Regions from separate parts of the Paenibacillus sp. 2KB_22 genome, predicted to be linked through region 1. Evidence: predicted binding sites of a transcription regulator. Region 1 holds the regulator's gene; each other region holds the start of a gene.
The links. Region 1 encodes Rex, which represses fermentation and respiration genes when NADH is low (regulators of the CRP and FNR family bind a similar motif). Its sites were predicted from a motif close to TTGTGAAATATTTCACAA; they were not measured.
Positions count from the first base shown of each region.

Region 2: AB4111_RS01495 (cytochrome ubiquinol oxidase subunit I) is a predicted target of Rex. The motif match lies at 2,788-2,805, and genes of this name have one in related genera.
Region 3: nirB (nitrite reductase large subunit NirB) is a predicted target of Rex. The motif match lies at 4,326-4,343, and genes of this name have one in related genera.
Region 4: AB4111_RS21450 (formate/nitrite transporter family protein) is a predicted target of Rex. The motif match lies at 2,478-2,495, and genes of this name have one in related genera.

Region 1 covers NZ_JBFRHG010000002.1:679,821-687,396, forward strand. Annotated here, with positions in the region: gene AB4111_RS13915 (acetate/propionate family kinase) at 1-6, opposite strand, end outside; gene AB4111_RS13920 (3-hydroxyacyl-CoA dehydrogenase family protein) at 3-875, opposite strand; gene AB4111_RS13925 (AAA family ATPase) at 1,009-2,511, opposite strand; gene AB4111_RS13930 (hypothetical protein) at 2,504-3,031, opposite strand; gene AB4111_RS13935 (cell wall elongation regulator TseB-like domain-containing protein) at 3,338-3,868, opposite strand; gene AB4111_RS13940 (amidohydrolase) at 3,908-5,212, opposite strand; gene AB4111_RS13945 (redox-sensing transcriptional repressor Rex) at 5,199-5,852, opposite strand; gene dinG (ATP-dependent DNA helicase DinG) at 6,071-7,576, opposite strand, start outside.
Region 2 covers NZ_JBFRHG010000001.1:364,387-371,962, forward strand. Annotated here, with positions in the region: gene cydD (thiol reductant ABC exporter subunit CydD) at 1-227, opposite strand, end outside; gene AB4111_RS01490 (cytochrome d ubiquinol oxidase subunit II) at 281-1,294, opposite strand; gene AB4111_RS01495 (cytochrome ubiquinol oxidase subunit I) at 1,294-2,658, opposite strand; gene AB4111_RS01500 (MFS transporter) at 3,082-4,476, opposite strand; gene AB4111_RS01505 (LysR family transcriptional regulator) at 4,586-5,461, shown strand; gene AB4111_RS01510 (GNAT family N-acetyltransferase) at 5,492-6,058, shown strand; gene AB4111_RS01515 (hypothetical protein) at 6,145-7,116, opposite strand; gene AB4111_RS01520 (RNA polymerase sigma factor) at 7,116-7,576, opposite strand, start outside.
Region 3 covers NZ_JBFRHG010000002.1:1,358,098-1,365,673, forward strand. Annotated here, with positions in the region: gene spoVAD (stage V sporulation protein AD) at 1-191, opposite strand, end outside; gene spoVAC (stage V sporulation protein AC) at 188-691, opposite strand; gene AB4111_RS17080 (M42 family metallopeptidase) at 1,374-2,447, shown strand; gene AB4111_RS17085 (hypothetical protein) at 2,628-2,951, shown strand; gene AB4111_RS17090 (metal-dependent hydrolase) at 3,449-4,156, opposite strand; gene nirB (nitrite reductase large subunit NirB) at 4,433-6,862, shown strand; gene nirD (nitrite reductase small subunit NirD) at 6,918-7,244, shown strand; gene AB4111_RS17105 (formate/nitrite transporter family protein) at 7,292-7,576, shown strand, end outside.
Region 4 covers NZ_JBFRHG010000003.1:584,276-591,851, reverse strand. Annotated here, with positions in the region: gene AB4111_RS21455 (molybdopterin-containing oxidoreductase family protein) at 1-1,071, opposite strand, end outside; gene AB4111_RS21450 (formate/nitrite transporter family protein) at 1,518-2,369, opposite strand; gene AB4111_RS21445 (FAD-dependent oxidoreductase) at 2,747-4,108, opposite strand; gene AB4111_RS21440 (glutathione peroxidase) at 4,604-5,083, opposite strand; gene AB4111_RS21435 (ABC transporter ATP-binding protein) at 5,309-6,193, opposite strand; gene AB4111_RS21430 (GAP1-N2 domain-containing protein) at 6,681-7,576, opposite strand, start outside.

The DNA.
Region 1 (7,576 bases):
TTTCACAGTCGGTCACCATCCTTGTCGTACTTGAAGAATCCTTCGCCTGTTTTGACACCCAGGTGTCCTGCACGCACCATTTTCTTCAGGACCGTGGAAGGACGATATTTCAATTCTCCGAATTCACGGAACATTCTTTCGAGTGCAGCTTCAACAGAATCCAATCCGAAACGGTCAGCCATTTCGAGTGGTCCATGTTGGAAGTTGTATCCGATACGCATTGCATCATCGATATCTTCAGCAGATGCAACACCTTCCTGCAATACATGCAACGCTTCGTTAATCAGCAGGCAGATCAAGCGGGAAGTTACGAATCCAGGTGATTCATAGATCATAACTCCTTTTTTGTCTGCCACTTCTTCAACAAAACGTCTGGTCTCTTCGAATGTTGAATCCGACGTTTTCAGTCCACGAATAATCTCTACAAGATCAACCCGGGATACCGGGTGAATAAAGTGCATACCAATAACACGCTCTGGGTATTTGGTCGAGCTTGCAAGCTCGGTCAAACTCAGCGTGGATGTATTACTTGCCAGAATGACATTGCTTGGGCAAACTTGGTCCAGTTGGCTGAATACTGCTTTTTTCGCATCCAGATCCTCTGAAATCGTCTCAATGACCATATCGCAAGTTCCAAGTTCAGCTAAATGAGCTACCTTGGTAATACGGGAAAGAATCAATTTCTTCTCCGCTTTTGTAATCGCCCATTTCTCCAGTTGTTTATCCAGATTGGTTTCGATCATGTCATAGGCATGATCCAGTTTTTGTGTTGTATGCTCCACGAGAAGCACATCAAGTCCTTTGGCTGCGAGCATCTGGGAAATACCTTGCCCCATCGTACCGCCGCCGACAACTCCTATTTTTTTGAAAAACATGGTTCTGCTCCATCCTTTCGGTTCTCTATTTCTCTATTGTACCCTGTTCGCCGAAAATTACAAATTTCGACCCAACATATAATAATATCTTAGCACGAGTGAAATGTAAAAAAAAATAACCAGCATAAAGAAATTATGCTGGTAAACGGGCACTGTCACGAAATTGACAACGAAATTGTTCGCCGGACAAAACTTCCTCTCGAATCAGGATGTCGAGTGAATTGTCGAAAATTGTCCGTTGTTCTTCAAGTAACCGCTTCGTCTGTTCCATGAGTTCTTGCAATATTAATTTGTTCTCTCGCATGAGCTCCTCGGTTGTGACCATATCCATGTTCACAATCCCAAGAGAAGTCAATCCGGAAGCCATCATCGTTTGCACAACATTGGTGGCCTGATCGAAGTCATTGCGTGAACCTGTGGAACGTCCACCGTAATACATTTCCTCCGCAGCGGCTCCTCCGAGTGCAATCATGATCTGCTCTTCCAGAAAACGCTTCGTATAAAGGAATTGTTCCTGTTGCGGGTTATGACGAACATATCCGAGAGCCTGTCCACGTGGACTGAGTGCGACCTGGCTTACACTGCCTGGACGAACAAGTTCAGCCATAATGGCATGTCCCAATTCATGAATGGCAACCCTTTTCTTCTCTTCCACACTGGACTCACGGTCAGTCTTCTCACCCATCATGACTTTGTCAATAGCCAGAGACAAGTGCCGTTGTTCTATGTGCAACAGCCCATCCCGCATGGCGTATATCGCTGCTTCGTTCATCACACTTTCAAGCTGCGCACCGGAGAAACCATACGATTCTTCGGCTGTCTTCTCCAGATTAACTTCTTTCATCAGAGGTTTATTCACCGCATGCAGTTCCAGAATATGCTTTCTGCCCTTCTTGTCAGGCAAGTCCACTTGAATGTGTCGGTCAAAACGTCCTGGACGTGTCAGGGCGCTATCCAGCATTTCCTTGCGGTTTGTTGCAGCGATAACCAGTATTCTTGGCGTATCGGAAGAATAGATTCCATCCATTTCCGTTAAGAGCTGGTTCAGCGTCTGATCATACTCACGCTGTTGTCCGCCCTCACGTTTCCCCCCGATGACATCGATCTCATCGATAAATATAATGGCATTTTCTTTATTTTCCTTGGTGGCACGGGTTCTGGCGTCCTTGAACAAATCCCGAATTCTGCTGGCACCCACACCAACATACATTTCCACAAACTCACTACCCGATGCAGCTACAAAGACAGAATCGGTGTAATGGGCTGCAGCTTTGGCCATCAACGTTTTCCCTGTCCCTGGAGGGCCTGTCAGCAAGATCCCTTTTAACGGGCGAATCCCGAACTTGCGGATCTCTTCATGTTTGATGAGAAAGTCCAGTGCTTCACGCAATTCTTGCTTGGCACTGTCCTGACCACCAATTTCTTCAAAAGTAAGCTTGGAAGGTCCTTTTTTCTTCCGTTTACGTTCCTGTGCAGCGCCTACGGTAATCCCGCCACGCATTTGCATCATGAACAGCAAAGCTCCGACAAACACCGCTGCGATTAGAATCGGAACAATATTAACACCAGTAAAAGCAAGAAAAATAATCAACACGGGGATAAATCCAATGGCAACTTCTTTGGTCCACTTAGGCATTAGGCCACACTCCTATCTGACCGGGCACACGCGGCAGAATAATAAACTTGCTGGCATCTCCGTCTCTGAGACTGACATATACATTGTTGTCATCCATCGCTGTATTTACCTTTATCCCATTCGTCGCCATCTTCGACAACGTTGGTGTAATCTCGGTGTACTGTTTGTTCTCCATCGCCTGAGCTACGGTAAACATCGCATCACCCCACCAACTTTCCAGTGCTTCACTGGAATGATCCACAACATCCAACTTTAGTGAACGAGTTCCAATCAAGGTCTGTCCTTCTTTGTGAATATATTGTACCAGTCTGCCCAAATCAACATCAGGTTGCAGATCCAGTTTCAATTGTACGTCATTGCGGTTAATAGTTAATTGAACGTCATTGACTCCATCGTATTGGGTAACCATCTTTTCAATCGGATTCTGCAAAGCCACCTGACGATACACAAACCAACCTCCAAACAACACAACGGCTGAAATGACGGCAGTTAAAGCAATAGGCAATACTTTTAGCTTCAAGTGAATTACCCCTCCCAGATTTTGGCCTAACCTACTGGCTTATTGGTATATACGAATATGTGCACATTGACTCCTGCGAGAATTTCGACAGGTTTATTTGTTTTGAATGTAACTTTGAGTACATATCTGAGTATATCACATCGTATATACAATTTCGAAGGCGAAAATATGAATAAATTATTAATTTTAATTTTAACTATTTAAATCAAAACTGTTCACAGGCAACACAAAGAACCGGTTCAGTCGGATATCCGTCTGCCGGTTCTTTCATTTCTATGATTCTCTAGCTAAGTTACTCTATTGGTTCTAGCTGTTCGGGAGTGTGTAGACCAAGTCCACCTGTTCTCCATTGCTAAAACGATAAAACCGATAGTGGTTATGCGTACCGTCTTTATAATACACTTGCCACACATATATTCCATTCACAACTCCGGGCATGATTCGTTTAATCTCACCGGCAGGAACTTCGGAACTAAAGCGATTGCGTATCTGTGCTTCGGACATGCCATTCTGCAGCAGTTCACTGTGTACAGCGTTAGCACCTGTAGCAGGTTGATTGTTTGCATCGAATTTAACCCAGACCATTACATCCTGGTTATCCTTGTTTTTGCCGATCAGGGTCCAGTAGATGTTGTCAGAGCCTTCTTTATCTCCCCAGATGTATTTACGCAGTTCATCATAAGATGTAATACCCAGTTTCTGTTGTGCTACCTGTATGGCGAGCGCTTCTTCCTTACGCTGGTCCTGTGTGACATACACGTAATAACGCTGAAGTCCAATCAGAATCAGAACCAGTGCAAGCAGCGAAACCCATATCCACTTCTTTTTTTTCTTCAAAAGCCGAACTTCCTTTCCCTATGATGCTCTTCAATGCAATTAACGAGCAAGCAGACCATCAAATGCCAATTGAGACTCACGCAAAATGCGCTCTTCATCCAGCGTCAGACATTCGCCATGTTTGACCACTTGTTTCCCATCCACCCATACGTGCTCCACATCTTTGGCAGAGGCCGAATAGATCGTATGTGAGATCAGGTCTGTATGTGGGTAGAAGTGTGCCTGTTCAATGTCCAGGGCGATGAAATCAGCCTTCATGCCTACCTGAAGCGCTCCGGTATTGTTCAGGAAGATGGATTTAGCACCATATGAAGTTCCGAGTAGTAACGCTTCGCCCGCTGGCACTGCCGTCGGATCACCAGACACACCTTTGTGGATCAATGCAGCCAGTCTCATTTCCTCAAACATATCCAGATTGTTGTTGCTTGCCGGTCCGTCTGTTCCGAGTGACACGGTAACTCCTGCTTTCAGCAACGCAGGTACCCGCGCAACACCGGAAGCGAGTTTCAGGTTACTTCCCGGGTTATGGGATACAGCCACATCATGGCGGGCCAAAATTTCAATCTCTTCATCATTCAGATGGACCGCATGTGCAACCAGGGATGGACGGGAGAAAAAGCCCAGTTTCTCCAGATGTGCCACAGGACGCAGTCCGTAGTCTGTAACGTTCTGCTCCACTTCACGCAGCGTTTCCGACATATGTGTATGCAGAGGAAGGTTAAGGTCATTTGCGACCTGTACAAGCTTCTCTATGTAGTCAGGAGGGCATGTATATGGTGCGTGTGGCGAGATTACGGTTGTGATGCGACCATCTGCTTGTCCATTCCACTCACGTGCAAACGCTGCCGACTCCTCCAGCTTCCGCAATTGCTCTTCTTCCGAACACAGCCCGATTACACCACGTGCCAGTGCTGCTCTAACGCCGGATTGTTCCACAACTTTGGCAACTTGATCCATGTGATCATACATGTCCAGGAAAGCTGTAGTTCCGCCTTTCAACATTTCAAGCACGGATAGCGAGGTTCCCCAATATACGTCTTGTGAAGTCATTTTCGCTTCCATCGGCCACATTTTTTCTTGCAACCATACTTGCAACGCAAGATCGTCTCCGTGCCCTCTGAGCAACGACATCGCTGCATGACCATGCGTATTGATCAGACCCGGCAGGAAGAACAATCCTTTTCCATCCACTTTGGTACAATTTTCGTCTCCATCCGGCAATGTCTCACCAATATGCACAATCTTGTCATTCTCGACAACCATGTATCCATGAACCACATTCCATGTTGTACCTTCATTAACAGCAAATTTGCCGTTGTGAATTACCCATCTATTTGTTGTCATCTTCCTCGTCGTCCTTTCCAGTCTCCAAGTAATAGGCCAAACTAAGCAGATCCGTTGTAAAGTCAGCATGGTGAATGCGGATATGTGGCGGTGTTTTTAGAATGGTTGGTGCAAAATTAAGAATCGCTTCGATTCCGGATTCAATAAGCTGATCGGCTACATTTTGAGCTTCCGTATCCGGAACTGTAATAATCCCGATGCGGATGTTATCCGTCTTAACCGATTCCGTCAATTCATTCATTGGTTTTACCGTCAAACTGTTGATTTGACTACCAATCTTCGGTCCATATGCATCGAATACAGCAACAATCTTCATGTTGTCTTTCAGATATGCGTTGTAGTTGGACAAGGCCTGTCCGAGGTTACCCGCGCCTACCAGAGCTACATTAATTTGCTGATCAATTTTGAGAATGTGACGAATTTTCTCGATCAAATAGGATACATCATACCCGATCCCTTTTCGACCAAAATCACCGAAGTAAGCCAGGTCTTTTCGAATTTGGGCCGGATTCAGATCCAGCCTCTGTCCAAGCTCTTGAGAAGAAACAGTAGCCACCTCACGCTGATGCAACTCGTTCAAATAGCGCAAGTATACAGGCAGACGTCGTACCACCGCTTCCGAAATTTTATCCGATTTCATTCTTGCTCCCCCTTACCAATGCCACGATAAAATAATAGATGAAAAGATGAGCATTCTGTATAAACTCCAAGATAGACGTGACATTTTATACAGAATGCTCCTTGTAATTTAGGTTATAAGTTCTTACGTGCAACTGCTTTAATCGGAAACGGAAATATCTAATAAAGTTTAACGCCAAACGATAGTGTCATGCAATGATATAACGAACAAAACAACCATTATTCTTGTTCATTAACAGGTTTTTCTAACCACTCGGTAATTCGTGGAACCATCTGCTCCGTGAGCATATGCTCCATTTTGGGACCAGGTAATGAATATAAAAAGAATTTGCCATAGTACGCTTCGATCACACGTGTATCATAAACAATGACAATACCTCTGTCCTTCGCAGTACGCACCAATCGGCCAAATCCTTGCTTGAAACGAATGACCGCTTGCGGCACAGACAGTTTCATGAATGGATTTTTCTTTTGCTCCTGGAGCAACTCACTCTTGGCTTCCACCAACGGATGATTCGGCGGCTGGAAAGGCAGGCGCACAATAGCAAGACAGGTCAGTGCTTCTCCCGGGATATCTACACCCTCCCAGAAGCTGCTTGTGCCCAAGAGTACCGTAGCTTTGGCATCCTGGAACCTACGAGTCAACTTGGAGCGGCTTCCACTGTCCACACCTTGGCCCAACAACGAGATGTCGTTACCAGACAGTGCCTCCTTCAGCGGATCATAGACCTGTCGCAGCATCTTGTATGAAGTAAACAGAACCATCATGCGTCCACGCGTGGCAATTGCGGTCTCTGCGAGTGATTGCACCAGCATATTGACAAAGTGCGCATCACCCACACTGCCTTTCACACTTGGGAAATCACGGGGAATCACTAGAAGTGCCTGATCGCGATAATTGAAAGGTGATGGAAGCATCGACGTTAACAGCCGATTATTCTCGGAGGCTTCCTGTAAGCCAAGCTGCTCAATCATGAACTGGAATGACTTATCTACAGATAGCGTAGCCGAGGTAAGCACAACACTTTTCTTTTTATCAAAGAACAAATCCTTCAGTTGTGCACTTACATCTACAGGTACGGCATACAGTTGAAGAGATTTACTGCGGAACTGACCGCTGGCTTCCATCCAGTACACCGTTTTGGCATCATCCATACGCATGAAGAATCGCAGATTCTCCTTCAATGTGGTCAGATCTTTCAGCAATCCTGTAATGTCCGTAATCAGACTATCCGATTGATAATCATCCTGATCCTCTTTCACCTCAAGCAGCAATTTATCCCCTTTGCGAACCAAATCCCCCAGAGTCACATAGATCTGGTTCTCCAGATCCTGCAACTCCTGCCATTTCGCAGGTTTCTGAGATGCCTTCAGGCGCAGGGAAAATTGCCCTGTCTCTCCCGGTGAAGCATCACTTCGTTCAGGCAACAGACCGAACAAGGCATCGCTCATACGATCCCACAGTTCCTTAACCTCGACAGCTAGCGGGAACATCTGATCCACCATGGAGCCCCATTGCACCGAATTTTCATGCCCGGATAACTGCGAACGAAGCATAGGCAATTGTCCATTACGACTGTCTTTAAACAGACGGGTCAGGGTATGAACCAACGTGAAATATTTCATATGCATTCCAAGATGTTTACCAGCTACATCCTCCAGATGATGGGCCTCATCGATCACAAGACTCTCATAGGCTGGCAACAGCTGATGCGCTGCTTTGAC
Region 2 (7,576 bases), on a different contig from region 1:
GCTGCTATATGCAAGCCCACTTTCCCATTACCATACGACAACAGTGAGCGTACAGCCATAACAACCAGTAATAGGCCGAGCAACAGCATCACTGATGAGAAGGAAGCTTTATCTACAAAGATTCGCTGGACTGCTTCAGCCACCAAGGTGGCCTGGCTTACAATAGCTACACCAAGGGCCAGAGAAATGATCGCAAGGAGCAGCCTGTTTGTTCGTTGTAAAGACATTTGCTGCGCGATCAGATTGGATTTGACTTTTCTCTTCACCGAAAGCTCCTCCTTTATTTTTTCCCTTTCACATAATCCGCATCAAACAGGAACAGTTTGAAGACCAGAATAAGAGAAGGAATTAACAGGCATAGCCCACCGATAAACACAACCACTAACGCAAAGCCCATAGCTGGCGGTGTTGCACTGCTCTGAATCGTGATGTATGGATCAAGAATATAAGGATACTGCCCAATGCCATAAGCGAAAAAGGCTGTGAAAAATTGCAGCATGATGAAAATAAAAGCTAATCCGTAACGGCGTCCGTTATATAACAGCCACATGGCAATCATGAAAAATGCAACGGATAGCGCCAGCAGCCACCATAAATCCATCATGTTTTGAAAATGACGCTCATTGTGTTGACCCAAATAGATAAATGCAGTCAGCGCGAGAATAATGGTCGGTGTGCTCCAGAACAAAGCATAGTTCCGCATCAGCTTCAATGCCGAATGATCCTCTGCCCGAGAAGCGTAAAATGTGAGAAATGACCCGCTAATGAACAATACCGACACGATGGCTAGACCAACGATGCTCCACGATAATGGATTCGTAAACAGCGCCCAGTAATCCAGAGAAACGGTATCCCCCTGCTTCAAAATAAAGCCACCTTCAGACAATGTCAGTGCCACAGACAACGATGCTGGAATAAGCAAACCTGTAGCTCCGTATAAAAACAGATATACGATGTTATTTTTGGAACCATAATTCTCAAAGGCGTAGAATGAACCACGAATGGCAAGCAAAATGACGGCAATACTTCCCGGAACAAGCAGCGCGGAGCCATAATAGTAAGCGGTATCCGGGAAAAATCCAACGATGCCAATATAGAAAAAGACAAAAAATACATTGGTGATCTCCCAGACCGGTGATAGATAACGGGAGATCAGACGATTAATCAGGTGATCCTGCTTCGTCAGGCGTGCATAAAAGGCGAAGAAACCTGCTCCAAAATCAATGGAAGCTACAATAAGATAGCCATACAAGAACAGCCAGAGTACGGATATACCAATTAATTCATAACTCATCAGGCCTGCCCCCCTTTCGTGGCTGATTGATCATGCTTCTCTTTCAACCATTTCTCCATCTCAAGCTCAGCAGGATTATTATTGAACAGACGTCTCAATACGAGAACACAGATGACGCCGAGCACGATGTATAGAAGCAAGAACACGAAAAATAAAATTCTTACACTTGGTGAAGAAGTAGCGGCCTCTTCCACTCGCATATAACCTCGGATGATCCATGGCTGCCGCCCGATCTCTGCATAGAACCAGCCCATCTCAACAGCCAGAAAAGCGAGCGGTGCACTGAGTGCAACCATACGAAGCATCCACTTGTTAAACTGATTACGTTTCTTCCAAAACACAAACACGAAGTACAAACTTGATATATCGAGTAGAGCAAAACCTATTCCAGCCATTAGATCAAACAAATAATGCACAAGTAATGGTGGATGTTCATCTGGTGGAAATTCGTTCAGCCCGGTTACCTCGGCGTTAAAGTCTCCAAAAGCAAGGAAGCTGAGCACTTTGGGCAAATGAAGTGCGCCTATAATTTCATGTTCAGCATTCAGCCATCCTAATAAAATCAAATCCGCTCCGCTTTCTGTCTCGAAATGCCACTCGGCAGCTGCGAGCTTCTCCGGCTGATGCTCAGCCAAAAACTTGGCAGATACATCTCCAGCTAAGGAATTTAATAAACTGAAGACCAGCACAACCGCCATCATGAGGTTCAAGCCTTTTTTGTGATAGGCCGACACCCCTTTTCTCAGCATCGCAAAGGCTGCTATTCCTGCTAACAAAGCAGCTCCTGTGAGATAAGCCGAGCTTAATACATGAAATACTTTGGAGAACGTGGCCGTATTCAGCATCGCTTGTACAGGATTCACTGCCAAGAATTGACCTGCTTCCATGACAAAACCTTCAGGCTGGTTCATGAATCCATTTACTGTCGTGATAAAAACAGCAGACATGCCTGCCCCGGCGACAATCGGAATGGTCAGCAACCAGTGGATATACGGATTTTTGAACCGATCCCACGTATAGAGGTAAATACCCAAGAAGATCGCTTCAAAAAAGAACGCGAATACTTCCATAAATAGTGGCAGTGCAATAACATTACCGGCCAATTTCATAAAATTCGGCCACACCAAGGCCAATTGCAGCGATATCGCTGTACCTGTCACCACACCAACTGCCACAGATATGACAAATCCTCTGGACCACCTCTTTGCCATAAGTATGTAATGGTGATCTTTCTTCCGAATGCCGATGAACTCTGCAATAGCAATCATCAAAGGTACACCGACACCAAGCGTTGCAAAAATAACGTGGAATCCGAGTGTCAAACCAGTCACCAGTCTGCTCCATAACACCGTATCAATAGCCATTCTTTATGTTGCCTCCTTTCAAACTCTGTTGATTTTTAGTGATAAACTCTTGCTTATGATCAGGTCTGCTACTCACTGGTTGCATTTAATATCAGTTTAGGACGTTCCTGTAGTTCGTGTGTTTAGGATAAGAGAAAAATTTCACAAAGTACGATACAACGATATCTTGCCACATGTACTTTGCGATTACTCCTGTTGATACCTGATATTAAATGCATAGAAAATGCTATGCGAGACCTATTAATCAAAATTATTATATCTTCATTTTTACCTAATTCAATCAAAGTCACGTCTTCTACCCTAAACGTTCAAGAAAGGATCAACTCTTTCTGACAACTTGGTGAAAAACAAAAAATACACCCAATGGAGCTATTGATTCATTGGGTGTAAACGTGGTATTGCAAGGTGGATTCACTATTTTATTTACTTGCTTACTTGCTCTGGAATCACCGCACCTGCCTCGCGACGTACGCTCATGATGATCAGTGATGCAGCTAATAGCGTAAGGATGATTCCAAGCATCTGAAATCCTGTCACATTGAATGTATCTCCCATAACAATACCAATCAATAACGATGATATGATGGTCCCCAGGTAGCGTGATGTATTAAAAATACCCGATGAAACACCTATCATTTCTTTGGGTGTGCTTTTGAACAGAGCTGCTTGCATGCCAACCGCGTTTAGACCGTTACTTATGCCAAATAAAGCTAAGGCAACAATGACAACAAAGATTGGAGAAGTTTCATTCATGAAAACGATGAATACAGAGCCAATGGTCATTAACCAAGCTGATACGATTAAAGCTGGCCGTGATCCCGATCTGTCAATCCAGCGCCCTGCGATCGGAGCAATAATGACTGAACATAACCCCAAAGCCAGCATGCTCATTCCTGTATGAACTTCGTTGAGATGACGTACCTGCTTCAAATACGTAGGAACTCCAAAAAAAAGTGCGTAAAACAGGATGTTTACCAGCATGTATTGCACATTCACCCAAGTCATCTCGGGATATATTGCAAACGTTCGCAGAGGGATGAATGGCTTGGCTGCTTTTAATTCATGCCGGATGAACATGACAAGTGTAATTAACCCGATCCCTCCTGTCAGCAGATGCCATGTAGAAATATTTTCTGTGGAATTTACTGACAGTAATCCGATGAGCAGAGTCACCAAAGCTACCGTAAACATCAGGATACCCGGTGCGTCAATTAACGCAAGCCATTGCCGAATGGCCATGTGCCCAGAGATAGACGGAGATTGCTTGTCCTTCGGGATTGTTTTCCAGGCGAACCAAAAGCTTGCCAAGACAAACGGAATATTAACGAAGAATATGCTGTGCCAGTCCCACCAATGAATCAAAACTCCACCAATAAAAGGTCCAATTGCAGCCGCTCCAGAAAGGAATATCGCCAAGGTGGACAAGGCGGAGGCTTGTTTTTCAGTCACGTTAATTCTGACAATCGCCATTCCGACGGCTACCATCATGCTTGTGCCAATCGATTGAACGATCCGGAATACGATGAGCCACGAAAAACTGGGAGACCATGGAGCTAGCATGGACGATACAAAAACAATAACAAGACCCATGAGGAAGATCTTCCTGCGGCCAAACAAATCACTACACTTGCCCATGACGGGTTGAGCAACAGCACTGGCAATGTAAAATGATAAAATGATCCACGAAATGGCTGTAAAACCAAGTTGGTACACTTGTTGTAGCCTGGAGATTGCCACAGAAATCATGGAGGAATTCAACGGATTCAACATAATTCCGAGTCCAACAGCCAACATCAATCCTTTATTTCGAACATTCATCGGTGCATCACTCCTTCTTCTGCTGTCATCTTACTAGAAAGTATTCATTTATTCCAACGCATTGTATGTTATGATTTGATGAACTTGAAGGAATGAAGGGATGTTGCATATGGAGCTTCTTCAACTAAAATATTTCCTGACGGTGGCCCGATGCGAACATGTTACGGAAGCTGCGGGAAAGCTGCATGTTACGCAATCCTCTCTGAGCAAAACGATACAACGATTAGAGGATGACCTGGGAGTCCCTTTATTTGATCGAATCGGGAGAAAGCTGCGACTTAACGATTTTGGAAGAACATTTCTTCGCCGAACTGAAAAAGCCTTATTTGAATTGGAACAGGGACAACGGGAAATAGGCGACCTCTCCAACAAAGATCAGGGTACATTGCAATTGGCAGTGACTACGGCCAGTACTTTGCCAGGTATACTACGAGAATTTCGCAAAAATCAACCGGACATTCAGTTCCATGTGCAAATGGTTTCGTTAGAGAACATGTCCAGACTTCTACATCGAGGCGAGGTGGACTTTTGTCTCTCCTCCCCTCCGATTGAAGGTGAAGATATTGAATGTCAGATACTATATGACGACCCGATCGTAGTTGCTGTTCCTATGGGTCATCGATATGCAGAACGAAGCAGCATTCAACTAGCCGAGCTTAAGGACGAATCGTTTGTTGGGGTAAAACAAGGCTATGGTGTTCGTGATATGGTGGATTCCATATGTCAATCCGTTGGTTTCCTACCGAAATATGTATATGAAGGTGACGAACCTGCACGATTAACAGCCCTTGTTGAAGCGGAGATCGGTCTTGCTTTTATACCTAGCACAGCCACAAACCCGCATGAGCGTATTAGATATCTTCAGGTAGAGGAACACAGACTCGTTCGGGAAATTGCTCTACTTTCGCACAAAAACAGATATATTTCCAAAGCCGCTTTAGAGTTTCGCAGCGTGGTTATAGACTTTTTCAGTGCTATGCCATGAGCATAAATTCAATCCAGAGGAGATGTCGTTTTGAAATTAAAAGCTGAAAAATTTGATCATATTTCAGAGACAGAACGATTAATAATCAGACCATTACAGAAAGACGATTATGAGAATTGGTTGAATGAATTTGAAAACCGCTTGCCCTCCCAGCACCGCCATGATAAAGGGAAAATGGATATGAGTGAATGTACACTGGATTGGTTTCATGATCTGGTGGATCGACACCAGGAGTTAGCGCGTACAGATGCGGTTTATGTATTTGGTGTCTTTAGAAAGGAAGATGGCACACATCTGGGTATGGTTGATATTGCTACGTTGGCGAGAGATGATTTTCAATGGGGAAGCTTCGGATATACGATCCATAATCAGTATTGGCGAAAAGGTTATGGCAAAGAAGCTGTGAATAAGGCTCTACATATTGCATTCGAACATTTGAAATTCCACCGTATAGAAGCCCATATCAATTTGGATAATACCCCTTCTGTGAAGTTAGCTGAAAGCGTTGGTATGGAGTTTGAATGTGTACGTAAAGGTTTCATACACGAAAATGATGAGTGGACCGATCATTTGCTGTATTACAAGAATTCTATTTAAAAGACTCCACCGATAATCCAAAGAGCGAACAAAGCACTTTCGTGCCCAGTTCGCTCTTCTTCATGCATCCGTATCGCTGTGGAACCTTACTCGCCCAAGCTGTTCCAGAAGGATTGAAACGCGCCTTTCTCAACTTCGAGAAATGCAGGAACATTACCGTAACGCACCAGACCTTCACCAAACAGAACCAGTGGAACCTGTGTTTTATCTTCCAAGGTGAGATAGATCATCTTGCGATCTTCTTTGCCGTAGAGGTTCTCTTCCAATTCCGGACTCGTTGCAATTGGTTTGGCAGCAGATAACGCAGAGATGAAGCTTTCCAGTGATTCATCCGCTGCTAACGGCTGAAACTGCTGCTTTCCGTTGTTCCAGCTATCAAACGTCTCCCATTGCGCCGAGGCAACGTTGCCATCGAGATGCAGCTTACCGATCAGGTCGGCACCCGTACCAATGGTGATCCCGTTGTTCTTGTCGAATAGTTGTGCATACACTTGACCATCGATCTCGGTGTAAGACATGATGCGGAAGTCCTTATCGTAGCCATTCACCGCATAGATGTCTGCTTCGCCAATGTTGGAAGCAAGCTCTGTGTATTTATCCTGACCACTCAGCTCATTGATGCCGCCAGTTGTTGTGCCAAGCTTCTCGCCACGCAGGTCGAGTGCATTTGCACCTTCAAGCAATGTTGGGGACTGTGTATATACGTTCCCTCCATATACAACCAGTTGCATCATATCTGCCATCGCGCCTTTCCCTTGTGAATCGGACAACTCCATCTTCGGAATCACAATCGGATCGAACGACGCGCCTGGAGTCACCTCTGCCACCTGAGGAGTTGGTTCGGCTGGTCCATTGAATTGCTGCCATACACTCGGCGCAGCCAATCCAATGCTGGCAGCGATAACAACACTTGCTGCAATGTATAATGGTTTGCGTTGACGTTTTGGCCCCTGATGTTGCGTGTTCAAGGATTGCTCTACCCGTTTTTTCATTTGTTCGTTTGTTTTCATATGATCCACCGCTTTCTTGTAGTTTTGTTTGAATTGTTCTTCGTTCATTACAGTTCCTCTCCTTCTAGCTCCAGTTTTAACAGCTGTCTTCCTCGTTTTAATCTCATTTTCACTGCTGATTCGCTAATCTCCAGGATCTCGCTGATTTCTCGGATTGCATAATCTTCGTAATAATACAGATGAACCACCGATCTATACTTGACGGGCAGTGACAATACAAGTTCAATCAGCGCGTGATCTTCAGGGTTGTCCGTTGTAAGAGGATCGACTCCCTCCAGTTTGACCTCCCGCTTGCGCCAGCCTCTGCCTAATAAGGATTTGCAATGATTGGTGATGACCCGAATCAACCATGCTTTCTGATGCTCTGCATCGTTGAATGTAGGGGCTTTTTCTATTAGTTTGATGAAGGTATCCTGAGTGGCTTCCTCCGCGTCTTCCCGTCTGCCGAGGTGCACCATGGCAATTCGGAACAGCGTATCCGCGTATGTCTCATAGACTTTCATCACAT
Region 3 (7,576 bases), 680 kb from region 1:
TGGGAGGCCTGTTCGAGAAGTTTGCGTTCTGCCTTCTCCCACGTCTTCTCGCCGATCTCAAGGTTGTCATAGATGTAATCAAAATCAGATGACAAGGGACCCTTGCCTTCATCAGGTCCTACTACTGCCGCCCTGCCGATAATTCGCGGACGATTCTCAAATTGCCACGTTTGGCGACCCAATCGCTTCACAGGTGCCCACCTCCAAATCCCAAAAAGGCGTACACGATGCCTACAATAAAGGCTGCCACGACACCGAATACGATAACGGAACCAGCAAGTTTAAACATGTTGGCCCCAACACCAAGTACCAGCCCTTCAGCACGATGTTCAAGTGCAGCAGAGCACATGGAATTGGCAAATCCGGTTACCGGCACAGCCGTTCCTGCTCCTGCCCATTGAGCCATTTTATCGTATACACCAAGGCAAGTCAGAATAACCGATATGAGAATCAAGACCGCCACCGTAGGATTAGAAGCTTCCTTCGATGTCATGTCGAAACCGGCCATGAAAGCCTCTTGAATGGCCTGTCCAATCAAGCAGACGGTACCTCCTACCAAAAATGCCTTGAGGCAGTTTTTCAGGATTGGACGAGGCGGCTCATGTTTTTTTGCAACTTTTTTGTACTCCTTTTCATCCATGGACAGGGACGACGATTTCTTTTCGCTTCCGGATGCAGATTGAGCTGGCAAGATACAAGACCTCCTCTATGTCAAAATGGTTCAAAGCTACGGCTGAATGCCAATGTGTGTAATCCTATATTCATTGTTTGTTAATCATCGGAAGGTTATGTATCCGGCGACGAACAGCATATGTTTCCAACAAGCTCATACGGTGGAAACAGGTTGGGAATACGCCGGATCTGCGGGCTCATAGATACGTTCTATAAATAAAGAAGAACAATCACGAGCAAGATAAAAAGAACGATGAAAAGTACTTTTTCCGTGCCCTCTTCTGGAGGCTTCATTTGATATTTAGCTCCTTCCTGTGTGAAGACAAGGAAATATGGAGTACAAAAAACGTCATAAAATGATGACATTCCCTCTGTATATTCATATTCATTGAAGTAGCATCGGGACTGCGGCTACAGCGGATAAAGTCATGGAACATGGATAAGGCAAGCGTCCAAAACATGCCTTAAATACGTGACATAAACATGGACAATCACTTGCGCAAGGTTCATACTGTAATGTGACCAGTGGTTAAATAACAAGTCCTCAACATATTAATGTGCGTGTTCAAAAAATCTGGTTTTCAGTACCGAGAAGTTGAGATGAAGATAGTCGACTTTTTGAACTACATCTAAAAGGACAACAGGCAGGTAGCCGTTCTACTGTGACCTGAAATACATACCAACAGAGGAGTTGTTGACACATGAATGAAAAAACGATGGAAATGTTTCGCACTTTGACGGAGTTTCCCTCCGCATCCGGTTTTGAACGTGAGCTTCGCGGCTGGATGAAAGAGCAGCTTTCCGCTTATACGGATGAGTTCGTCCAGGATCGCCTGGGGAGTCTATTTGGTGTTTTACGGGGAGAGGAATCCGGTCCTAAAGTTATGGTAGCCGGACACTTTGACGAAGTTGGTTTTATGACTACGGGCATTACCGAAACAGGTATGGTCAAATTTCGTCCACTGGGTGGATGGTGGAGTCAGGCTGTACTTTCTCAACGATTGGAAATCATCACACCTGATCGTCGGATTACCGGAGTTGTTGGTTCTACACCTACACACTTGCTGGAAGAGTCCCAGCGAAACAAACCTGTTGATCTGAATTCCATGTATCTCGATATTGGAGCAGACAACCGTGCCGAAGCAGAATCCTGGGGCATTCATCCAGGGATGCAGATTGTGCCAATCTGTGAATTCACGCCGATGGCGAACCCGAAAAAAATCATGGCCAAAGCGTGGGATAATCGTTACGGCGTAGGTCTTGCACTTGAACTGGTTGAAGCGTTACACAAGGAAAAGCTGCCAAACACACTTTATGCTGGTGCAACGGTTCAGGAAGAACTAGGGCTTCGCGGTGCACGTACGGCGGCCAATCTGATTCAGCCTGATATCTTCTTCGCACTTGACTGTAGCGCGGCGAATGATATGACAGGTGACAAACAGTCATTTGGACATATCGGAGAAGGAGCATTACTACGTATTTTTGACCCGGGTATGTTCACTCATCGCGGAATGGTGGAATATGTTCAAGATACGGCTTCATCCAATCAGATCAAAATGCAGTATTTCATCTCACCAGGTGGTACTGATGCAGGTCAAGTTCACCTGAGCGGTATCGGTGTACCATCAACAGTTATTGGTATCTGTGCACGTTATATCCACACCTCTTCTTCCATCATTCATACGGATGACTACGATGCGGCCAAAGAACTGATTGTTAAACTGGTTAAAGGTCTTGATCGGACAACGATGAATACCATTATTGATAACGCGTAGTTTGGTTAAATGGAAAGTCCTTAAATATTTATGCCTGAAAGAGATGTCCCGTTAGACCGGGATGTCTCTTTTTTTGGTTCAATCAACTAGATTAATAGGTCGAACATTATGGCGAACGCCACATAAGATATAGGATAATGGAAGATCAATAACCAAACACCAACTAGTGGGGGATCTGTTATGGCAGTGGGAAGGAACGGAAAATCAAATAAAGGTTCTAACAAAAAACCAAACGCTGCTAATACCCTCCTTAACGGAAGCCTCAAAGGGAAAAATCTCGAACTGATTGTAGCAGCGCTATTGGTGAGCGGAAAGTTGAGAGTGGATGCTGTCACGTTGTTTCGCGAGGCTACATTGGTAGTAGAATTGGTTGGTCAATATAAAACACTTCAAAAGGTCACACCCTCCAATTCAGACAAACTGGTACAATTCCTGGATGAAACTGGCGGCGATATGACGCTAAATGATGTTATACAGGCATTTCAACAGAGAATCAATTCTTAATCGCCAAGAAATGAGGTGGACATCATGTCCGAGTTTGACGGAGCCGGGTTTGCGGAACTGTTAATTGTTCTTATTCTTGTTGTTTTATTTGTGTTTGGTTCCTCAGATATTGAAAGTTTATCCAGCACTCCAACAGCAACTTGATTCTGTAACTCTTTTCTCTTCTCATGGCTCAAAGGTAAAAACAAAAAAAGATAAAGAGGATGCCCAATACGTCATGAATATGACGGGGGGCATCCTCATTTAGTGTTATTTTGTTTTAATGAACCTGACACACGCTAATCGCCCCATCTGCCAGATCTGAGATCTAACGAATCACAGAGACATTATTTCGTCGATTCACTGGATTTTTTAGGTGTTGAAGCCCTTTATGACGAAATAGCGTTACTGAGGTTCGTTACATCTTGCAACATTTGAAGATCTGCCTTTTAAGGTGCGGTAGGTTCGTTAGCGCTTGGAACAAAGCGGAATTCCTTTTGAGACAGCCCCTTTGATCATTACAGAAATAACGGTGAGAATGCAATCCAGGCCAAAATAAGGGTAAGCACAATGCAGACATTCTCTACGACAGCCCCACGCTTGGTTCCTGTACTCATCAGATTCACCCGTATACGCCATTTAAGCGGTGGTAACGGACGAATGCCCCGATTGGTTAATGAATCGGCCAACAGGTGCATCGCATACGCTGTACCTCCCGCTACCCAGATCTCCGGTCCCTGCTGCTGGGTCGTACTGTAGAGTAAACCAGCCCATATCGCAGTGCCGTATAGGGTATGCGTTAATCCCCTATGCGTTAGCGTGGTGCACAGCATAAGCAGGCTGCCTGCAATCAGATTCCAGGGGGCAAATGCGTGACCGTAGAACACCAGACCGAGTCCAATGGCGAACATCAACACTTTGCGAAGCGAACGCGAAGGCAGGAATGACACGAGCGCAATGAGGATCGCAAGCAACAGGTTCCATGGTTTGGCATGAACATAGAAATACACGAAGACAGCTGTAGGCAACAGAATCGTCTGTAACAACCTGATCAGACTGTTAGGCAAGGCTTTCGATACCAGCAGCGAATTCGGCTCATCGATGTCAGGCAATAATGAACCAATCAGAGCAACCGTAACTGCCGGTGCAGTCACCGGCATACCAGCCAACTGCAGCAAAGATAGCGATACGCCTGTCCCGATAATAAGGTGGGATCTTCCCATCATGATGCAAAAACGTCCTTTCGAAGAGATAGGGAACATACATAGCCCACTTTTGATAGTACAACGAAACCAAAACAAGAACAATAGTTCGTATTTCTTATTTGTTTGAAAATAAAAATAAAATTCTGTGATGGGGCTCACACCAAAGAATTTATGACTGAACTATCTTTATTAGTGAATTAAATCACATAAACTATCGTTAACTACTTGTATAATTTCAAATATAAACCATTAAAATTTTGGGTACTGTACAGCGTCTAATCAAGGAGGCATACACACATGAACGGAAAAAAAGAGAACCTCATTATCATTGGTAACGGTATGGCAGGAATCAGTACCGTTGAACAAATTCTAAAATTAACTACGCGATTTGATATTACCGTTTTTGGCACAGAGCCCTATCCCAACTACAACCGCATTATGTTGTCTTACGTACTGGAAGGAAGCAAAACGCTCGACGACATCGTCCTGAACGACCTACACTGGTATGAAGATTACGGTATTACGCTGCACACAGGCACAACAGTTACACGAATCGATGCCGAGACACACGAAGTTGTGACTGAAGATGGGACTCGTGTTCCTTACGACAAAATTATCATTGCAACAGGCTCCAACTCCTTCATTCTCCCCGTACCGGGACATGACAAGCAAGGCGTAGTCGGTTTCCGCGACATCGCCGATTGTAATGTCATGCTGGACGCTGCCAAACAGTACAAAAGAGCGGCCGTGATCGGGGGCGGACTGCTTGGTCTTGAAGCTGCCAAAGGTCTGGTACAACTCGGCATGGAAGTTACCGTAGTGCATCTGATGCAGGATCTGATGGAGCGTCAGCTTGATCCGCAAGCTTCAGCCATGTTGAAGGCGGAACTTGAACGTCAGGGTATCCGCTTCAAAATGGGTGCACAGACTTCCGAACTGCTGGGCGGCGAACGGGTTGAAGGAATTCGTTTTGCCGATGATTCTGTACTGAATGTTGATTTTGTTGTCATGGCTGTCGGCATTAAACCCAATACGGCTGTAGCTCGCGAAAGCGGTATGGAAGTAAACCGGGGTATTGTCGTAAATGACTATATGCAGACTTCACTTGACAATGTGTATTCGGTTGGGGAATGTACAGAGCACCGCGGTGTATGTTACGGCCTCGTTGCCCCATTGTTCGAGCAGGGCATGATTCTCGCGAAACATATCTGTGGTGTAGAGACGGCTCCTTATGAAGGTTCAGTAGTATCCACGAAATTGAAAATTTCGGGTGTGGACGTCTTTTCAACTGGTGAATTCATCGACAGTCCGGAACACACCGTCATTTCACACAAAGACGACTGGAAACGGACCTACAAAAAAATTCTGCTCCGCGATAATAAAATGGTCGGTGCCGTTCTATTCGGTGACATTACGGATTCTGCCGAATTGCAGAAACTGATCAAACAACAGACCGAAATGACCGAAGAATTGTATAGCTCACTCATGGGGACAGGCTGCGGCGGTCATAAGAAAACCACCTCTGTAGAAACGATGGCGGAAGACGAGATTGTCTGTGGATGTAACGGTGTAACTAAAGGCACGATTGTCGATGTCATCACGAACCAAGGACTTACCAGCGTAGATGAAATCAAAGCCTGTACGGGTGCAACCCGCTCTTGCGGCGGATGTAAACCGGTTGTGGAACAGATTCTGCAATATGTACTTGGTGATAACTTCAGCAGTGGAGCCAAACAAGGCATATGCGGATGTACTTCCATGGGACGGGATGAGATTGTAGCCGAGATTCGTCAAAAAGGACTGCAAACGACCAAAGAAGTTATGAATGTACTGGGTTGGAGTCAGCCTGAGGGTTGCTCCAAATGTCGCCCGGCAATCAACTATTATCTTGGCATGATTGCACCAGACACACATGAAGATGAGAAGGAATCCCGTTTTGTTAACGAACGCATGAACGCAAATATTCAAAAAGATGGGACCTATACAGTTGTACCTCGGATGTATGGCGGGGTGACTACACCAGCGGACCTCAAACGCATTGCTGATGTTTCAGTCAAATATGATGTTAAAGCAGTTAAAGTTACCGGCGGTCAGCGCCTCGACTTGATTGGTGTCAAAAAAGAAGATCTGACCAAAGTCTGGGCAGAACTCGATATGCCTTCAGGTTATGCATACGCCAAATCGCTGCGTACGGTCAAAACATGTGTCGGCTCCCAATTCTGCCGATTCGGTACACAGGATTCCATGGCAATGGGCGCTCGCATCGAACGTAAATTTGAACGCCTCGATCTGCCAGCCAAGTTTAAATATGCCGTCAACGGTTGTCCACGGAACTGTGCAGAGGCATGTACAAAAGATATCGGTATTGTTGGTAACGACGGCGGCTGGGAAATCTTCATCGGTGGTAACGGCGGTATTAAAGCAAGACTGGCTGATTCCCTATGCAAAGTGAAAACGGATGAAGAGTTGATTGAACTGTGCGGAGCGATCATGCAATATTACCGCGAGACAGGTAACTACCTGGAACGGACTTCGGAGTGGGTGGAACGCATGGGTCTGGAGGATATTCGTTCGGTTGTCGTGGATAACCTTGAGGAACGCAAAGCATTGATGCAGCGGATTGAATTCGCACTTGAGCATGTTGAAGAACCTTGGCAAAAAGCGATTCGCAATGAGGAAGGCCAAAGTAAAATGTTCCATGGTATCGAAGTGTCGGCTCGTCCATAAGCAAGCTTGCAAGAATAACACTGGAGAATGTTAAATAGATAAGGAGTGGTTTAAGATGACGACAAAACAATCAGCCACCTACTTCCCTGCCGGAGTAGTTGAAGAATTCCTGCCACGAATCGGAAGAGTAGTTGAGATTCAGGACCGTCAGCTTGCTGTCTTTCGTGCATCGGATGGCACCATCTTCGCTGTGGATAATCACAATCCCCACCCCAAGGGTGGGCCGCTTGCAGAAGGCATCGTGTCAGGACATTATCTGTACGATCCGCTGTATGATTGGAAAATTGACCTCACTACCGGTGTTGTGCAAGCGCCGGACAATGGGCAAGTGCAGATGTATCCGGTGAAGGTAGAGAACGGCCAGGTCTGGATCGAAATATAGCTCCATTGAAACGTTCATAGATTGATGCAAATAATGGGGGAACCGTGATGTATACACCAAGTGTTGAGGGAATTATTGAAGCTGCGGTTAAAAAACGGGATCAGATGAACTCCAATCTTTCACGCTACATGGTTGCCGCCTTAATGGCGGGTGCCTATGTAGGACTTGGCATCGTGCTGATCTTCAGTATCGGTGCTCCGCTCCTTGCGGCACAGTCACCACTGCAAACCATGTTGATGGGCATGTCCTTCGGACTCGCCCTCACGCTGGTCATCTTTGCCGGCTCGGAACTATTTACAGGCAACAACATGTTTTTCACCATGAGCACGCTC
Region 4 (7,576 bases), on a different contig from region 1:
CCGCGGCTCCGAATTCTGCCGCAGTTCCGGACGTTCCAGCGAATCGCTATTCGTGCTCACGTAACTGTTGGTACGCACGGCACCGCCGCCTTGTTTCAGCCATTGCCCTGTAATGGCAGGCAGACAAGCTACGCTACGCACGTTCATACCCCCATTATCATGGTGCTGGAGGCCATTGCCGATGTGAATATGGGCTGCCTGTGCGTTGCCATACCGTTCAGCCAACTCCACAATGGTCTCCTCGGGCACACCAGTAATGCGTGCAACGCGTTCAGGGGTGTAACTGCGGACATGATCACGTAGTGCCTCATGTCCTACCGTATACTTTTGCATAAACGCTTCATCCGTCAGTCCCCGTTCAAACAGCACATGCATCAATCCGAGCGCCAGTGCACTGTCTGTGCCTGGGTACAGAGGAATAAACCAGTCGCCCCATTGAGCAGTACGATTGCGATGAACGTCGATTACGACGATCTGGGCGCCTTTCTTGCGTGCTTTCTCCGCCAAAACGACCTGATGCATATTTGTACTGACGATATTGCCGCCCCACACCAGGATGAGATCCGCATGCTCCGTATCTTCCGGCACCGTTCCATGGTTGGCTCCCATCGTATATTTCCAGCCCGTATTTCCGGCGGCATTACAGATCGTCTGCTCCAGCACACTTGCACCTAGTGCATTGAAGAAACGTCGATCCATGCCGTCTACGCCGAGAATGCCCATGTTACCGTAGAAGCTGTAGGGCAGGATGCTCTCAGGCCCGTAGGTTTCGGACAATGCAGTGAACTTGGTCGTAATCTCCTTAATTGCTTCATCCCAACTGATTCGTTCGAACTTGCCTTCACCCTTGGCTCCAACACGTCTCATCGGATATTGCAGACGCTCGGGGTGATACACCCGCTCCGTCATATTTCTAACTTTATTACAAATGGCACCCTTGGTTATCGGATGGTCCGGATTGCCCGCCACCTTCACAATTTTGCCGTTCTCTTTATGTAATAACAGACCACAAGTGTCTGGACAATCGAGCGGGCATACCGCTGCAAATACCCCATTCTCCTGATCGATCATCGTATGGCTCCCCCTCTGTAAAAGCTATCCCTATATCATATCTTCTCCGAGGTTATCACGTAAAGAGAACAGTATCTTTTTGCTTCATATTCACCGCTATAGCGGCTTCGAAATATTTTTAAAAAAATGTTATGCCAATTGATTCAACTTCAGAATACAGGGGTAAATTAAAAATAAGGCATTAGGCTAGTGTTTCCCCACTTCCTCCTCATGCCATATCATGGACCACTCCCGAAATTCGCCATGAACAGGTTTCGTTCCCCCGAACCTTTTCATGGCGAATTTATTTTGCGTTAACATCCAACAAAGACATTACACAAAAAAAACGATTCCGACCTGCTCCATCACAGCATATTCGCCATGAAACGGAGCAAGATCAGAATCGTCTTCACTTCTATGTGTATATGAAGCATAAGTGTCGGGTCATGCATTGTAATGTTATTACGCTACGCCTGCTTGCTCAACATCACTCTAGCCTCCGTCTCCACAGCTTCGATCGACGTTGCTACCTCCAGTTTCACTTTTGGCTCAGCTTGACGCAGGTACACCACCCAATAGGCTGCAGCTACAAACAGAGCACCTCCAGTCAGATTCCCAAGCCATACCGGAATGAAATTCATTACATATTGGCCCCACGAATAATGTCCTTCGAAGATTGCCGCCGGGATGAGGAACATATTAGCCACAACGTGCTGGAATCCAATAGCTACAAACGCCATCGTTGGAAACCAAATGCCCAGTACCTTGCCACTCATCGTATCCGATGCATAAGATAGCCACACGGCCAACGCGACCAGCCAGTTACAGCCGATACCGGAGATGAAAGCTTGCAGGAATCCGTCATGCAACTTGTGACCCGCCATATCCACTACTTTTGCCAGATATACACCCTCTCCGGTCAGACCAAGCACATGTCCAAACACGTACGCGACAAACAAAGCTCCAATAAAGTTACCAATCGTCACTAATGTTAGATTTTTCAACATGCTACCTACGGATAACTTTCGAGCAATCGTAGCGAGCGGAACAGCCATCATATTCCCTGTCAGCAATTCACCGCCACCTATGAGTACTAGCATCAATCCGACCGGGAACACTGCTGCTCCAATCAGATTAACCAAGCTTCCCCATTCAGCCGGTGCAGAAGCAATCACACGAATATCCAGCAGAAATCCCAGCGCAATAAAAGCCCCTGCCAGAAAACTGAGCACGAGTACAGAAGATACCGGATTTTGAGCCTTCTTCATGCCTGTTTGCGCCGTATATTGTGCAACCTCAAGAGGTGTTTTTGCTGCCATATCTTTCATCCTCTCCTTCATTGTTCTTCGTGGAATAAAACCGCCTGAATTTCTTTGTTGATACGTTGAATGCCATATCTCAATTGTATATGGGTATAGCGCGAAACTTTGTGCAAATTATCACAATGCGGTTTAAAAAAGATGCTTTTAAGATCGGCTTTGCATAGTTATGACAGCAAGAGACAGTTAGGCCTTATATAGCTAAAAAATCACAAAAAAGACTGACGATATACTCGCCAGTCTTCTTTTTGCTTATAATCGTCCGCCTTGTTTCGTATTCCTGGCAGTTATTGTACACCTTATATTTACAGATAAGCATGACTTATCTTTGTTTGGCGTTTATCAAGATCGCTGTTAAAACCATCGATTCTGCTTCCTTACACCATTGCTGGTGCTTTTACTTCTACCGGTGGCAGTGCTTGCAGACCAGCCGTGTTCAGGAAGTTCCACGGTTTGTTGTAATGTGGCTGGAAGAAGAAGTCGATGAAGGCCAGCTCATCTACGGTCATGTTGTTTTGGATGCAGACCGAGATCGTATTAATCGATTGGGTCAGATCAACCTGAGACATCACCTGTGCTCCAACGATCCGACGAGTAGCCTGCTCATATACCACTTTGAGCAACAGTTTCTCCGCCGTTGGCATGAACTCTGGACGATAGCTGTCTTCCAGTACTACCGCCTCCACAATCAGACCTTCGTCAGCAGCAGACATTTCAGTCATTCCTGTACCCGCGATATTTTGCTCATAAATTTTGATACCCGATGTTCCTTGTGTACCCATATACGGTGTCGTAGGACGAACCAGGTTACGGGCTACGAGTGTACCCATCCGCACGGCGTTAGTCGCGAGTGGAATGTAAGATGCTTTACCTGTCGGGTTGTAATGAATGGCGCAGCTGTCACCCGCAGCGAAGACGTCTTTTTGACTGGTTTGCATATATTTATCCACGATGATTGCGCCGTTTGGCAGCATATCCACTTGGCCTTTGAGCAGCTCGGTATTTGGACGGAAACCAATGCACAGAATAACCAGATCGGTTTCGAACTCCCCTTTGGACGTGATTACTTTGGTTACTTTGCCGTTCTCCCCAGTAAACTTCTGTACCGTTTGACCAAGAGCGAGCTTGATACCGCGTCCAGTCAGCGTATCTTCAATCGCATCCGTGAACTCAGGATCCAAATATTTATTCAGAATCCGGTCCACGCTGTCGATCAGGGTAACTTCCTTACCGTTCATCTGGAAAGCTTCCACCAGTTCTACGCCGATATATCCTGCACCTACAACGGTGACCCGTTTGGCATCTTTGGCTTTTTCAATAATTGTGTTGGAATGATTGTAGTTTTTGCATAGCAGAATATTATCCATCTCGATGCCTTCAAGTTTCGGAACGACAGGCCATGAACCTGTTGTCACGATCAGTTTGTCAAACGTATCTTCAAATTCTTCCCCGGTTTGCAGGTTTTTAGCCCGCAAGGTATGACCCTTGGCATCGACCGCTGTCACTTCGTGAAGCATCTTGGTCTCAACACCAAGCTCTGCCAATTGATTAGGCGAAGAATAGAACAAGCCGTCAGGGTCTTTCACAACTCCACCTACGTAGAGCGCAATGCCACAAGATAGGAAGGAGATATTGTCATTGCGCTCATACACGGTGATGGTAGCATCCGGGTACAATTTGGCGGTGTTTACGATGGCTGCGGTTCCTGCGTGTGTACATCCGATAACTGCGATTTTCATTAAAAGTTCCTCCTCGAAATATATAAATGAGTTTGAATATAACGTTATTATGGTTGTGAAATATTTCACTTCTTGTTCGAAACTGTATATGTGATTTATTTCACTTTATACACTCATTATAATGTGATCTTTTTCACATTTCAATAGGTTGAGCAAAAAAAAATTTGTCGAATGAGGTTATTCGCTGTATTTAAGCCTTTCTTCCCTTCATTGTATTGATTTCATTGTCCCCGGATTCGGGTTGGTTTATGCTATGCAATGGCTTCCGCGATCCCTGTCGTTCAATGCCTGCTGTACTCTGCATGGTTCCTGTCACGCTTGACATCACCGCGATGACAGCTGGAATAACTATCCCTTATGCTGCTTCAGTCAATTCTCCACCCGTTAGGATTACAACGGAGGTTCTATCCTCCAATAAGCCACGTATATAAAATAAAATAATCAAAGAAGCCTGTCCTTGCACATGCAAGGACAGGCTTCTCAAACAATCATGGTTTAACCGAGCAATTTCTCGATATCTGCGATCATTGTCTCAGGAGATTCTTTCGGTTCAACACGACCGACCACTTCACCTTCACGGTTAACAAGGAACTTGGTAAAGTTCCATTGGATGTCGCTTGTTTCACCTGCGCCAGGTTGTTGCTCCTTCAGGTATTGGAACAGGGGATGTGTATCCTTACCATTCACATCTACCTTGGCAAACACCGGGAAATTCACACCATAGTTAATCTGGCAAAATGACTCAGCTTCCTCACTTGTACCTGGCTCCTGCCCTCCAAACTGGTTACAAGGGAACCCCAGTACAACGAGACCCTGATCGCGATAACGATCATAGAGTTTTTGCAATTCACCGTATTGCGGGGTCAGTCCACACTTGCTAGCTGTATTGGCAATGACCAATACCTTACCTTGATACAGATCCAGTGAGACTTCTTGATTCGCGGTGGTTACCGCTTGATATGAATATACGGACATGACTGATTCCTCCCATGACAAGTGTTGGATTGGGCTGCTCCGAGCACGTTAGTATAACCAATGAACATACAGCCTGTCTTATTATTATAAACCTGATCCGATGTGATTACCAAATTCCGGGTCTCCCCATATTGTTTTGCTCCCATGAATAAGAATGAGCCGCGTGCATAGCGCACAGCGGCTTCATTCTTTCTATAATGCAGGACCAGCATATGGCCCATTCTGTTAACTTCCTGTCGCTTGAACGCGCTGTTCTGTCCGTCCTCCAGCATGAACCATTGCACTGTTCATGACCATCTGCTCCGGCTGCTTCGGTTGCTGGCGTTCGCCTGCAAGTGCATAGGGCAAGCAGAGTGGTACACCGGAACGCGGATCAATCACGATATCTGCTTCAATGTTGAATACTTCACGAAGCACATCCGAGTTCATGACTTCCACAGGTGAACCATGAGCAATGGCTTTACCTTTTTTGATACCAATCATGTGATGTGCATAACGGGAAGCATGATTCAAGTCATGTACAACCATAACAATGGTACGGTTAGCTGTGGCATTCAGCTGCTCAAGCAGTTGTAGTACTTCAAGCTGGTGAGCCATATCCAGGAACGTTGTAGGCTCGTCCAGGAAGAGGATATCCGTCTCTTGAGCAAGTGCCATGGCAATCCAGGCACGCTGACGCTGTCCACCGGACAGTTGATCAATCGGACGATCGTGGAATTCTGTCATGCCTGTCACTTCAATAGCCCATTCAATCATACGTTTGTCTTCCGCCCGCATGGAGCCAAATCCTTTTTGATAAGGAAAGCGACCATACGATACCAGTTCAGTAACGGTAAGTCCTTCAGGGGCTGTTGGATTCTGTGGCAAAATCGCAAGCTGCTTGGCAACTTCACGCGTGGATTGTTTATGGATGGACTTCCCGTCGAGCAATACATTACCTGCTTTTGGAGCCATAATACGTGCCATCGTTTTCAAGATGGTTGATTTCCCTGATCCATTGGCTCCAACAAGTGCTGTAATTTTTCCTTGGGGAATCTGAATATTCAGATCCTCTACAATTAGTCTTTCCTCATAAGCGATATCCAGCTTGGTCGTCTCCAGACGAAACATGCGATCATCCCTCTCTCATTTATCCCGGTTATGTAATCCGGCTATGACAACGAAAACGAAATTATAATTCTGTGTATTTCCGACGCAAATATCTTCTACACTAAAGATACTGATAATCATTATCATTTGTCAACATGAAAATGCAAATCTTCTGCTTGTTCCAAGCTTTATTCCGATCTTTTTAAGTAGTTTTAAGTTAATCTTTATAAATAAATATGAGAGCTTTTCTCATTCACTACGCGCATTTCATCACTTCCGCTTATCTCTTGAACTCTTGAATCGTTAAATTTGTGTCGGAAATGTGAATATATGATTTTTTCATGCGATTGCTGCATCCGGGGTGTGGATCAAAAAAAAAGATGACCTTGAAATCTAAAGTCCAAGGTCACCTCACATACGCTCGTTTAATAAGGTATGAAGTCCGCATTTTTCAATATTGGATCAAAAGCACTTAATAAATCTATGCAACATGCTCATATAAAATAACTTACAGCTTCGGCTGCGGCATCAATTGGATTACGGTCATGCCGCCTTGAGTACTCTGCACACTGGCAATACTCTCAGCATCAAGATCAGCTGGAAGATCGATCTGCAATCCATACGGATAGAGACGATCTGCATCTCCAATAGACATCTGTGCAGGAGTGGTCGCATCCTCTTCATTGGATACTGATGTGTCAGGCGATGTCGAACCTGTAGTAGCTTGATCTGCATCGTTGCCTTGATCCGTGTCTCCACTCGCAGCATTAGACGATGTATTCGCCCCTGTATCCGTTGTTGTACCGGTAACAGGATCTGAAGTGGAATCACCCGATGTTGATGGGTCTGCCTGTGGATCACCATCCTCCGCCTGCTCTGTGTTCCCCACGGTACCCGCTGACGTCCCATCCGCGCTTCCTTCGGAAGTACTTCCTGAACTACCATCAGAAGGCTCTTGGGTATCCGGCTCTTCATTCCGATTAAAGCTCTCCCACTTGCCTGTGGTATCCAGCTCCTGAGTACTGCCATCTTTCATTGTCAATTGAAGTTTGCCTTGCTCAAACTCAGTGCTTCCCGTATCGTTTCTGAAACGGATCACCAGTTGAGCAGTTGATTGCGTACCCTCCTGTTCACTCGCAGGAATCATATAAGCAATCTGCTCCGCAAGTTGTACCTCGGGTTCAGCCGGTATGGCAGGATCCTGGGTAGATGGAGGAGATGCCGCTGGCGGCTCTACAGAATCTTTCATCCATGCATATGTACCGCCAGCAATACCCAGAACCAGGATCAAGAGGAGTAACCCGAACAGATTCTTCCTTTTACCTGTCAGCATCCGCACCAGTGGAGAGGACAATTCCGTCTTCGCACGGTCATAGACGGGCTTCATTGTCTTGTTCGCTCTCG